Regions from separate parts of the Clostridioides sp. LIBA-7602 genome, predicted to be linked through region 3. Evidence: a T-box and tRNA genes for the amino acid it is inferred to sense, from the RefSeq annotation. Region 3 holds a T-box; the other regions hold tRNA genes.

Region 1 (2,206 bases), 1.2 Mb from region 3:
AAAACTCGCTTTCGCTACGGCTCCACACCTTAAGTGCTTAACCTTGCTACTTAACGTAACTCGTTGGCCCGTTCTACAAAAAGTACGCGGTCACACAAGAAATGTGCTTCCACAGCTTGTAAGTGCAGGGTTTCAGGTTCTATTTCACTCCCCTCCCGGGGTTCTTTTCACCTTTCCCTCACGGTACTATACGCTATCGGTCACTAGGTAGTATTTAGCCTTGGAGGGTGGTCCCTCCTGCTTCCCACAGGGTTTCACGTGTCCCGTGGTACTCTGGATCATATCTAAAGTCTTCTCGTTTAACATACAGGACTATTACCTTCTGTGGTGGGTCTTTCCAAACCTCTTCAATTACGATACCTCTTCGTTATGATATGTCCGCAACCCCAATAAAGAAAACTTTATTGGTTTGGGCTATTCCGCGTTCGCTCGCCGCTACTTACGGAATCGAATTTCTTTCTCTTCCTTCAGGTACTTAGATGTTTCAGTTCCCTGAGTTCCCCTCATTAAGCTATGTATTCACTTAATGATACTTAGACATTACTCTAAGTGAGTTTCCTCATTCGGAAATCTTCGGATCAAAGTTTACGTGCAACTCCCCGAAGCTTATCGCAGCTTATCACGTCCTTCATCGGCTCCTAGTGCCAAGGCATCCGCCCTGCACCCTTAATAACTTGACCAGTTAAAAAGGTTTGATAGATTAAAGTCTATCAACTTGATAATTTTTAAAAGTTATCAGCTTTATATATTACAAATTAGATGTCATATCACTAAATATATATGCAGTTTTCAAAGTGCTAACGCACAGCGCCAACGGATAAATCCCGTTGCTTAAAGTGCTAACGCACAAGGCTTGTATAAAAATAAGCTTAAAGTGCATATAAGAGTCTACTAGATAAATCAAAGATTTAAGTAATATGCTCTTAAATGGTGGAGATGAGGAGAGTCGAACTCCTGACCCCTTGCTTGCAAGGCAAGTGCTCTCCCAACTGAGCTACACCCCCAAATATGAAGTTCATAAAGAACTTTCAAAATTAAACAGTAGGCAATTCTCCTTAGAAAGGAGGTGATCCAGCCGCACCTTCCGATACGGCTACCTTGTTACGACTTCACCCCAGTTATTGATTCCACCTTCGACGACTTCTTCCAAAAGGTTAGATAATCGGCTTCGGGCGTCTCCAACTCCCGTGGTGTGACGGGCGGTGTGTACAAGACCCGGGAACGCATTCACCGCAGCATTCTGATCTGCGATTACTAGTAACTCCAGCTTCATGTAGGCGAGTTTCAGCCTACAATCCGAACTGAGAGTAGCTTTAAGGGATTAGCTCCACCTTACGGCTTGGCAACCCTCTGTACTACCCATTGTAGCACGTGTGTAGCCCTAAGCATAAGGGGCATGATGATTTGACGTCATCCCCACCTTCCTCCAGGTTATCCCTGGCAGTCTCTCTAGAGTGCCCAACTTAATGATGGCAACTAAAGACAAGGGTTGCGCTCGTTGCGGGACTTAACCCAACATCTCACGACACGAGCTGACGACAACCATGCACCACCTGTCACCAATGTCCCCGAAGGGAAGTCTCCGATTAAGGAGATGTCATTGGGATGTCAAGCTTAGGTAAGGTTCTTCGCGTTGCTTCGAATTAAACCACATGCTCCGCTACTTGTGCGGGTCCCCGTCAATTCCTTTGAGTTTCACTCTTGCGAGCGTACTTCCCAGGCGGAGTACTTAATGCGTTAGCTGCGGCACCGAGGGGGGTAACCCCCGACACCTAGTACTCATCGTTTACAGCGTGGACTACCAGGGTATCTAATCCTGTTTGCTCCCCACGCTTTCGTGCCTCAGCGTCAGTTACAGTCCAGAGAGCCGCCTTCGCAACTGGTGTTCCTCCTAATATCTACGCATTTCACCGCTACACTAGGAATTCCACTCTCCTCTCCTGCACTCAAGTCTCCCAGTTTCAAGAGCTTACTACGGTTGAGCCGTAGCCTTTCACTCCTGACTTGAAAGACCGCCTACGCACCCTTTACGCCCAGTAAATCCGGATAACGCTAGCCCCCTACGTATTACCGCGGCTGCTGGCACGTAGTTAGCCGGGGCTTCCTCCTCAAGTACCGTCATTATCTTCCTTGAGGACAGAGTTTTACGACCCGAAGGCCTTCATCACTCACGCGGCGTTGCTGCATCAGGCTTTCGCCCATTGTG
Region 2 (2,206 bases), 1.2 Mb from region 3:
ACTTGAGGAGGAAGCCCCGGCTAACTACGTGCCAGCAGCCGCGGTAATACGTAGGGGGCTAGCGTTATCCGGATTTACTGGGCGTAAAGGGTGCGTAGGCGGTCTTTCAAGTCAGGAGTGAAAGGCTACGGCTCAACCGTAGTAAGCTCTTGAAACTGGGAGACTTGAGTGCAGGAGAGGAGAGTGGAATTCCTAGTGTAGCGGTGAAATGCGTAGATATTAGGAGGAACACCAGTTGCGAAGGCGGCTCTCTGGACTGTAACTGACGCTGAGGCACGAAAGCGTGGGGAGCAAACAGGATTAGATACCCTGGTAGTCCACGCTGTAAACGATGAGTACTAGGTGTCGGGGGTTACCCCCCTCGGTGCCGCAGCTAACGCATTAAGTACTCCGCCTGGGAAGTACGCTCGCAAGAGTGAAACTCAAAGGAATTGACGGGGACCCGCACAAGTAGCGGAGCATGTGGTTTAATTCGAAGCAACGCGAAGAACCTTACCTAAGCTTGACATCCCAATGACATCTCCTTAATCGGAGACTTCCCTTCGGGGACATTGGTGACAGGTGGTGCATGGTTGTCGTCAGCTCGTGTCGTGAGATGTTGGGTTAAGTCCCGCAACGAGCGCAACCCTTGTCTTTAGTTGCCATCATTAAGTTGGGCACTCTAGAGAGACTGCCAGGGATAACCTGGAGGAAGGTGGGGATGACGTCAAATCATCATGCCCCTTATGCTTAGGGCTACACACGTGCTACAATGGGTAGTACAGAGGGTTGCCAAGCCGTAAGGTGGAGCTAATCCCTTAAAGCTACTCTCAGTTCGGATTGTAGGCTGAAACTCGCCTACATGAAGCTGGAGTTACTAGTAATCGCAGATCAGAATGCTGCGGTGAATGCGTTCCCGGGTCTTGTACACACCGCCCGTCACACCACGGGAGTTGGAGACGCCCGAAGCCGATTATCTAACCTTTTGGAAGAAGTCGTCGAAGGTGGAATCAATAACTGGGGTGAAGTCGTAACAAGGTAGCCGTATCGGAAGGTGCGGCTGGATCACCTCCTTTCTAAGGAGAATTGCCTACTGTTTAATTTTGAAAGTTCTTTATGAACTTCATATTTGGGGGTGTAGCTCAGTTGGGAGAGCACTTGCCTTGCAAGCAAGGGGTCAGGAGTTCGACTCTCCTCATCTCCACCATTTAAGAGCATATTACTTAAATCTTTGATTTATCTAGTAGACTCTTACATTGCACTTTAAGCTTATTTTTATACAAGCCTTGTGCATTAGCACCTTAAGCAACAGAATAAACTGAACGAATGTGAAGTTTGTTTGTTGGCGACGTGCGTTAGCACTTTAAGCAACGGGATTTATCCGTTGGCGTTGTGCGTTAGCACTTTGAAAACTGCATATATATTTAGTGATATGACATCTAATTTGTAAGATATAAAGCTGATAACTTTTTAAAATTATCAAGTTGATAGACTTTAATCTATCAAACCTTTTTAACTGGTCAAGTTATTAAGGGTGCAGGGCGGATGCCTTGGCACTAGGAGCCGATGAAGGACGTGATAAGCTGCGATAAGCTTCGGGGAGTTGCACGTAAACTTTGATCCGAAGATTTCCGAATGAGGAAACTCACTTAGAGTAATGTCTAAGTATCATTAAGTGAATACATAGCTTAATGAGGGGAACTCAGGGAACTGAAACATCTAAGTACCTGAAGGAAGAGAAAGAAATTCGATTCCGTAAGTAGCGGCGAGCGAACGCGGAATAGCCCAAACCAATAAAGTTTTCTTTATTGGGGTTGCGGACATATCATAACGAAGAGGTATCGTAATTGAAGAGGTTTGGAAAGACCCACCACAGAAGGTAATAGTCCTGTATGTTAAACGAGAAGACTTCAGATATGATCCAGAGTACCACGGGACACGTGAAACCCTGTGGGAAGCAGGAGGGACCACCCTCCAAGGCTAAATACTACCTAGTGACCGATAGCGTATAGTACCGTGAGGGAAAGGTGAAAAGAACCCCGGGAGGGGAGTGAAATAGAACCTGAAACCCTGCACTTACAAGCTGTGGAAGCACATTTCTTGTGTGACCGCGTACTTTTTGTAGAACGGGCCAACGAGTTACGTTAAGTAGCAAGGTTAAGCACTTAAGGTGTGGAGCCGTAGCGAAAGCGAGTTTTAACTGAGCGTTCAGTTACTTGACGTAGAC
Region 3 (2,206 bases):
AAGAACAACTAGAACATACTTTATTGCCAATAGGTGATTATGAAAAAGATAGAGTAAGAGAAATTGCTAAAGAAATGGGAATGGCAGTCCACAATAAGCCTGATAGTCAGGAAATTTGTTTTGTTAAAGATAATGACTATGCAAATTATGTAAAAAAACATTCTAAAAAGCGTATTGAAGAAGGTTTTTTTGTAGATACTAAAGGAAATATACTTGGAAAACACAAGGGTATACTATACTATACAATAGGTCAAAGAAAAGGTCTTGGAATTACCTTTGGGAAACCAATGTTTGTAATAGATATAAATCCAATAAATAATACTATAATTCTTGGAGATAATGAAGAATTGTTTAAAAAAGAACTTATTGCAAAAGATGTTAACTTTATATCAATAAATAAATTAGAAGAACCACTAAGAGTTCAAGCAAAAATAAGATATTCAGCAAAACCATCACCAGCGACTATTCACAAAATAGGAGAAGATACTATTAAAATAGTTTTTGATGAAGCTCAAAGGGCTATTACTAAAGGTCAATCTGTAGTAATGTATGATGGAGACCTTGTAGTAGGTGGAGGAATAATCGAGAAAAGTTTATAAAAACATCTAAAAAATTAAAAAAATAAACAATAAAGTATATTAAAGTGGAATAAAGTTTATAAAATAAATTTATTGTATATGGAAATATAGTATTGATTAATTTTGTAAAATTTAGTAATATAATTAGTATATTAATTAAAAAGCAAATACAGTGATAAGGAATAGTAAAATATTTGATGTCTTACAGAGAGAGGGAAAATGCTGGAAGCCCTTAGAATACAATATTTGAAGCAGCCTTTTAGTAGCAATCTTGAACAATTTATATTATGTAAAGAATATATAAGTAGAGATTGACGGTAGTTACGTTATAGCTAAGGTTTTCCGAAGATATCATAGTTTTTATGATAATTAGGGTGGTACCGCGATTGTCCTCGCCCCTATAAATTTATTTATAGGGACGAGGTTTTTTATTTAAACGAAAAAATAAAATTTATTAGGAGGAACATAATATGGAAAAGATGGGATTAAACGAAATAAGAAGTAAGTTTTTAGAGTTTTTTGAGTCAAAAGGTCATTATGTAGCAAATAGTTATTCTTTAGTACCAAACAATGACAAGAGTTTATTACTTATAAATTCAGGTATGGCACCTTTGAAAAACTATTTTTCAGGTGTAGAAGTACCTCCAAATGTAAGAATGTGTACATCTCAGAAATGTATAAGAACAGGAGATATAGAAAATGTAGGTATAACTGCAAGACACGCTACATTCTTTGAAATGATGGGTAACTTTTCATTTGGAGATTACTTTAAAAGAGAATCAATTAAATGGGGATGGGAATTTGTTACAGAATGGTTAAATATACCAGAAGATAAGATTTGGGTAACTGTATATGAAGAAGATGATGATTCTTATGATATATGGGCAAAAGAAATGAATTTCCCAGAAGAAAGAATGGTTAGACTTGGGAAAGATGATAATTTCTGGGAAATAGGTACAGGTCCTTGTGGTCCTTGTTCAGAAATTTATTTCGATAGAGGAGAAGAGTATGGATGTGATAATCCAGATTGTAAACCAGGCTGTGATTGTGATAGATATTTGGAATTTTGGAACCATGTATTTACTCAATTTGATAGAGATGAAGAAGGAAACTATAGCTTATTAGAAAGTAAAAATATAGATACAGGTATGGGTCTTGAAAGAATGGGATGTATCATGCAAGGAGTTGATACTATCTTTGAAGTAGATACAATTAAGTCTATATTAGAAGCAGTTGAGAAATTAACAGGAGTAAAATATGGAGAGAATCCAAAAAATGATATATCACTAAGAATAATAACTGACCATATAAGGGCTGTAACGTTCTTAGTTAGCGATGGAGTACTTCCATCAAATGAAGGAAGAGGATATGTTCTTAGAAGACTTCTTAGACGTGCTGCTCGTCATGGTAAATTATTAGGTGTAAAAGAATTATTTTTACAGAAACTAATAGATGAAGTTATAAAAGTAAATGATAAAGCATATCCAGTTTTAGTTGAAAAAGAAAGCTATATTAAAAAAGTAGTTGGTATAGAAGAAGAAAAATTCAATGAAACTATAGACCAAGGAACAGAAATATTAAATTCTTATATAGAAGTATTAAAAAGTGAAGGAAAAACTGTTTTAAGT
Region 4 (2,206 bases), 1.2 Mb from region 3:
GTCACACAAGAAATGTGCTTCCACAGCTTGTAAGTGCAGGGTTTCAGGTTCTATTTCACTCCCCTCCCGGGGTTCTTTTCACCTTTCCCTCACGGTACTATACGCTATCGGTCACTAGGTAGTATTTAGCCTTGGAGGGTGGTCCCTCCTGCTTCCCACAGGGTTTCACGTGTCCCGTGGTACTCTGGATCATATCTGAAGTCTTCTCGTTTAACATACAGGACTATTACCTTCTGTGGTGGGTCTTTCCAAACCTCTTCAATTACGATACCTCTTCGTTATGATATGTCCGCAACCCCAATAAAGAAAACTTTATTGGTTTGGGCTATTCCGCGTTCGCTCGCCGCTACTTACGGAATCGAATTTCTTTCTCTTCCTTCAGGTACTTAGATGTTTCAGTTCCCTGAGTTCCCCTCATTAAGCTATGTATTCACTTAATGATACTTAGACATTACTCTAAGTGAGTTTCCTCATTCGGAAATCTTCGGATCAAAGTTTACGTGCAACTCCCCGAAGCTTATCGCAGCTTATCACGTCCTTCATCGGCTCCTAGTGCCAAGGCATCCGCCCTGCACCCTTAATAACTTGACCAGTTAAAAAGGTTTGATAGATTAAAGTCTATCAACTTGATAATTTTAAAAAGTTATCAGCTTTATATATTACAAATTAGATGTCATATCACTAAATATATATGCAGTTTTCAAAGTACTAACGCACAGTGGCAACGGATAAATCCTGTTGCTTAAAGTGCTAATGCACGTCGCCAACAAACAAACTTCACATTCGTTCAGTTTATTCTGTTGCTTAAGGCGCTAACGCACAAGGCTTGTATAAAAATAAGCTTAAAGTGCAATGTAAGAGTCTACTATATAAATCAAAGATTTAAGTAATATGCTCTTAAATGGTGGAGATGAGGAGAGTCGAACTCCTGACCCCTTGCTTGCAAGGCAAGTGCTCTCCCAACTGAGCTACACCCCCAAATATGAAGTTCATAAAGAACTTTCAAAATTAAACAGTAGGCAATTCTCCTTAGAAAGGAGGTGATCCAGCCGCACCTTCCGATACGGCTACCTTGTTACGACTTCACCCCAGTTATTGATTCCACCTTCGACGACTTCTTCCAAAAGGTTAGATAATCGGCTTCGGGCGTCTCCAACTCCCGTGGTGTGACGGGCGGTGTGTACAAGACCCGGGAACGCATTCACCGCAGCATTCTGATCTGCGATTACTAGTAACTCCAGCTTCATGTAGGCGAGTTTCAGCCTACAATCCGAACTGAGAGTAGCTTTAAGGGATTAGCTCCACCTTACGGCTTGGCAACCCTCTGTACTACCCATTGTAGCACGTGTGTAGCCCTAAGCATAAGGGGCATGATGATTTGACGTCATCCCCACCTTCCTCCAGGTTATCCCTGGCAGTCTCTCTAGAGTGCCCAACTTAATGATGGCAACTAAAGACAAGGGTTGCGCTCGTTGCGGGACTTAACCCAACATCTCACGACACGAGCTGACGACAACCATGCACCACCTGTCACCAATGTCCCCGAAGGGAACTCTCCGATTAAGGAGATGTCATTGGGATGTCAAGCTTAGGTAAGGTTCTTCGCGTTGCTTCGAATTAAACCACATGCTCCGCTACTTGTGCGGGTCCCCGTCAATTCCTTTGAGTTTCACTCTTGCGAGCGTACTTCCCAGGCGGAGTACTTAATGCGTTAGCTGCGGCACCGAGGGGGGTAACCCCCGACACCTAGTACTCATCGTTTACAGCGTGGACTACCAGGGTATCTAATCCTGTTTGCTCCCCACGCTTTCGTGCCTCAGCGTCAGTTACAGTCCAGAGAGCCGCCTTCGCAACTGGTGTTCCTCCTAATATCTACGCATTTCACCGCTACACTAGGAATTCCACTCTCCTCTCCTGCACTCAAGTCTCCCAGTTTCAAGAGCTTACTACGGTTGAGCCGTAGCCTTTCACTCCTGACTTGAAAGACCGCCTACGCACCCTTTACGCCCAGTAAATCCGGATAACGCTAGCCCCCTACGTATTACCGCGGCTGCTGGCACGTAGTTAGCCGGGGCTTCCTCCTCAAGTACCGTCATTATCTTCCTTGAGGACAGAGTTTTACGACCCGAAGGCCTTCATCACTCACGCGGCGTTGCTGCATCAGGCTTTCGCCCATTGTGCAATATTCCCCACTGCTGCCTCCCGT

What was found. A T-box is a leader RNA that pairs with one kind of tRNA and senses whether it is charged. The one in region 3 lies ahead of alaS (alanine--tRNA ligase), so its partner is inferred to be a tRNA-Ala.
Region 1: it has a tRNA-Ala gene. The T-box ahead of alaS (alanine--tRNA ligase) is inferred to sense a tRNA for this amino acid. The anticodon was not compared.
Region 2: it has a tRNA-Ala gene. The T-box ahead of alaS (alanine--tRNA ligase) is inferred to sense a tRNA for this amino acid. The anticodon was not compared.
Region 4: it has a tRNA-Ala gene. The T-box ahead of alaS (alanine--tRNA ligase) is inferred to sense a tRNA for this amino acid. The anticodon was not compared.

Annotation. Positions count from the first base shown of each region.
Region 1 covers NZ_CP196991.1:135,915-138,120, reverse strand. Annotated here, with positions in the region: rRNA gene ACTG45_RS00985 (23S ribosomal RNA) at 1-680, opposite strand, end outside; tRNA gene ACTG45_RS00980 (tRNA-Ala) at 929-1,004, opposite strand; rRNA gene ACTG45_RS00975 (16S ribosomal RNA) at 1,060-2,206, opposite strand, start outside.
Region 2 covers NZ_CP196991.1:152,056-154,261, forward strand. Annotated here, with positions in the region: rRNA gene ACTG45_RS01040 (16S ribosomal RNA) at 1-1,055, shown strand, start outside; tRNA gene ACTG45_RS01045 (tRNA-Ala) at 1,111-1,186, shown strand; rRNA gene ACTG45_RS01050 (23S ribosomal RNA) at 1,498-2,206, shown strand, end outside.
Region 3 covers NZ_CP196991.1:1,372,404-1,374,609, forward strand. Annotated here, with positions in the region: gene mnmA (tRNA 2-thiouridine(34) synthase MnmA) at 1-599, shown strand, start outside; T-box leader at 742-981, shown strand; gene alaS (alanine--tRNA ligase) at 1,049-2,206, shown strand, end outside.
Region 4 covers NZ_CP196991.1:146,487-148,692, reverse strand. Annotated here, with positions in the region: rRNA gene ACTG45_RS01020 (23S ribosomal RNA) at 1-591, opposite strand, end outside; tRNA gene ACTG45_RS01015 (tRNA-Ala) at 903-978, opposite strand; rRNA gene ACTG45_RS01010 (16S ribosomal RNA) at 1,034-2,206, opposite strand, start outside.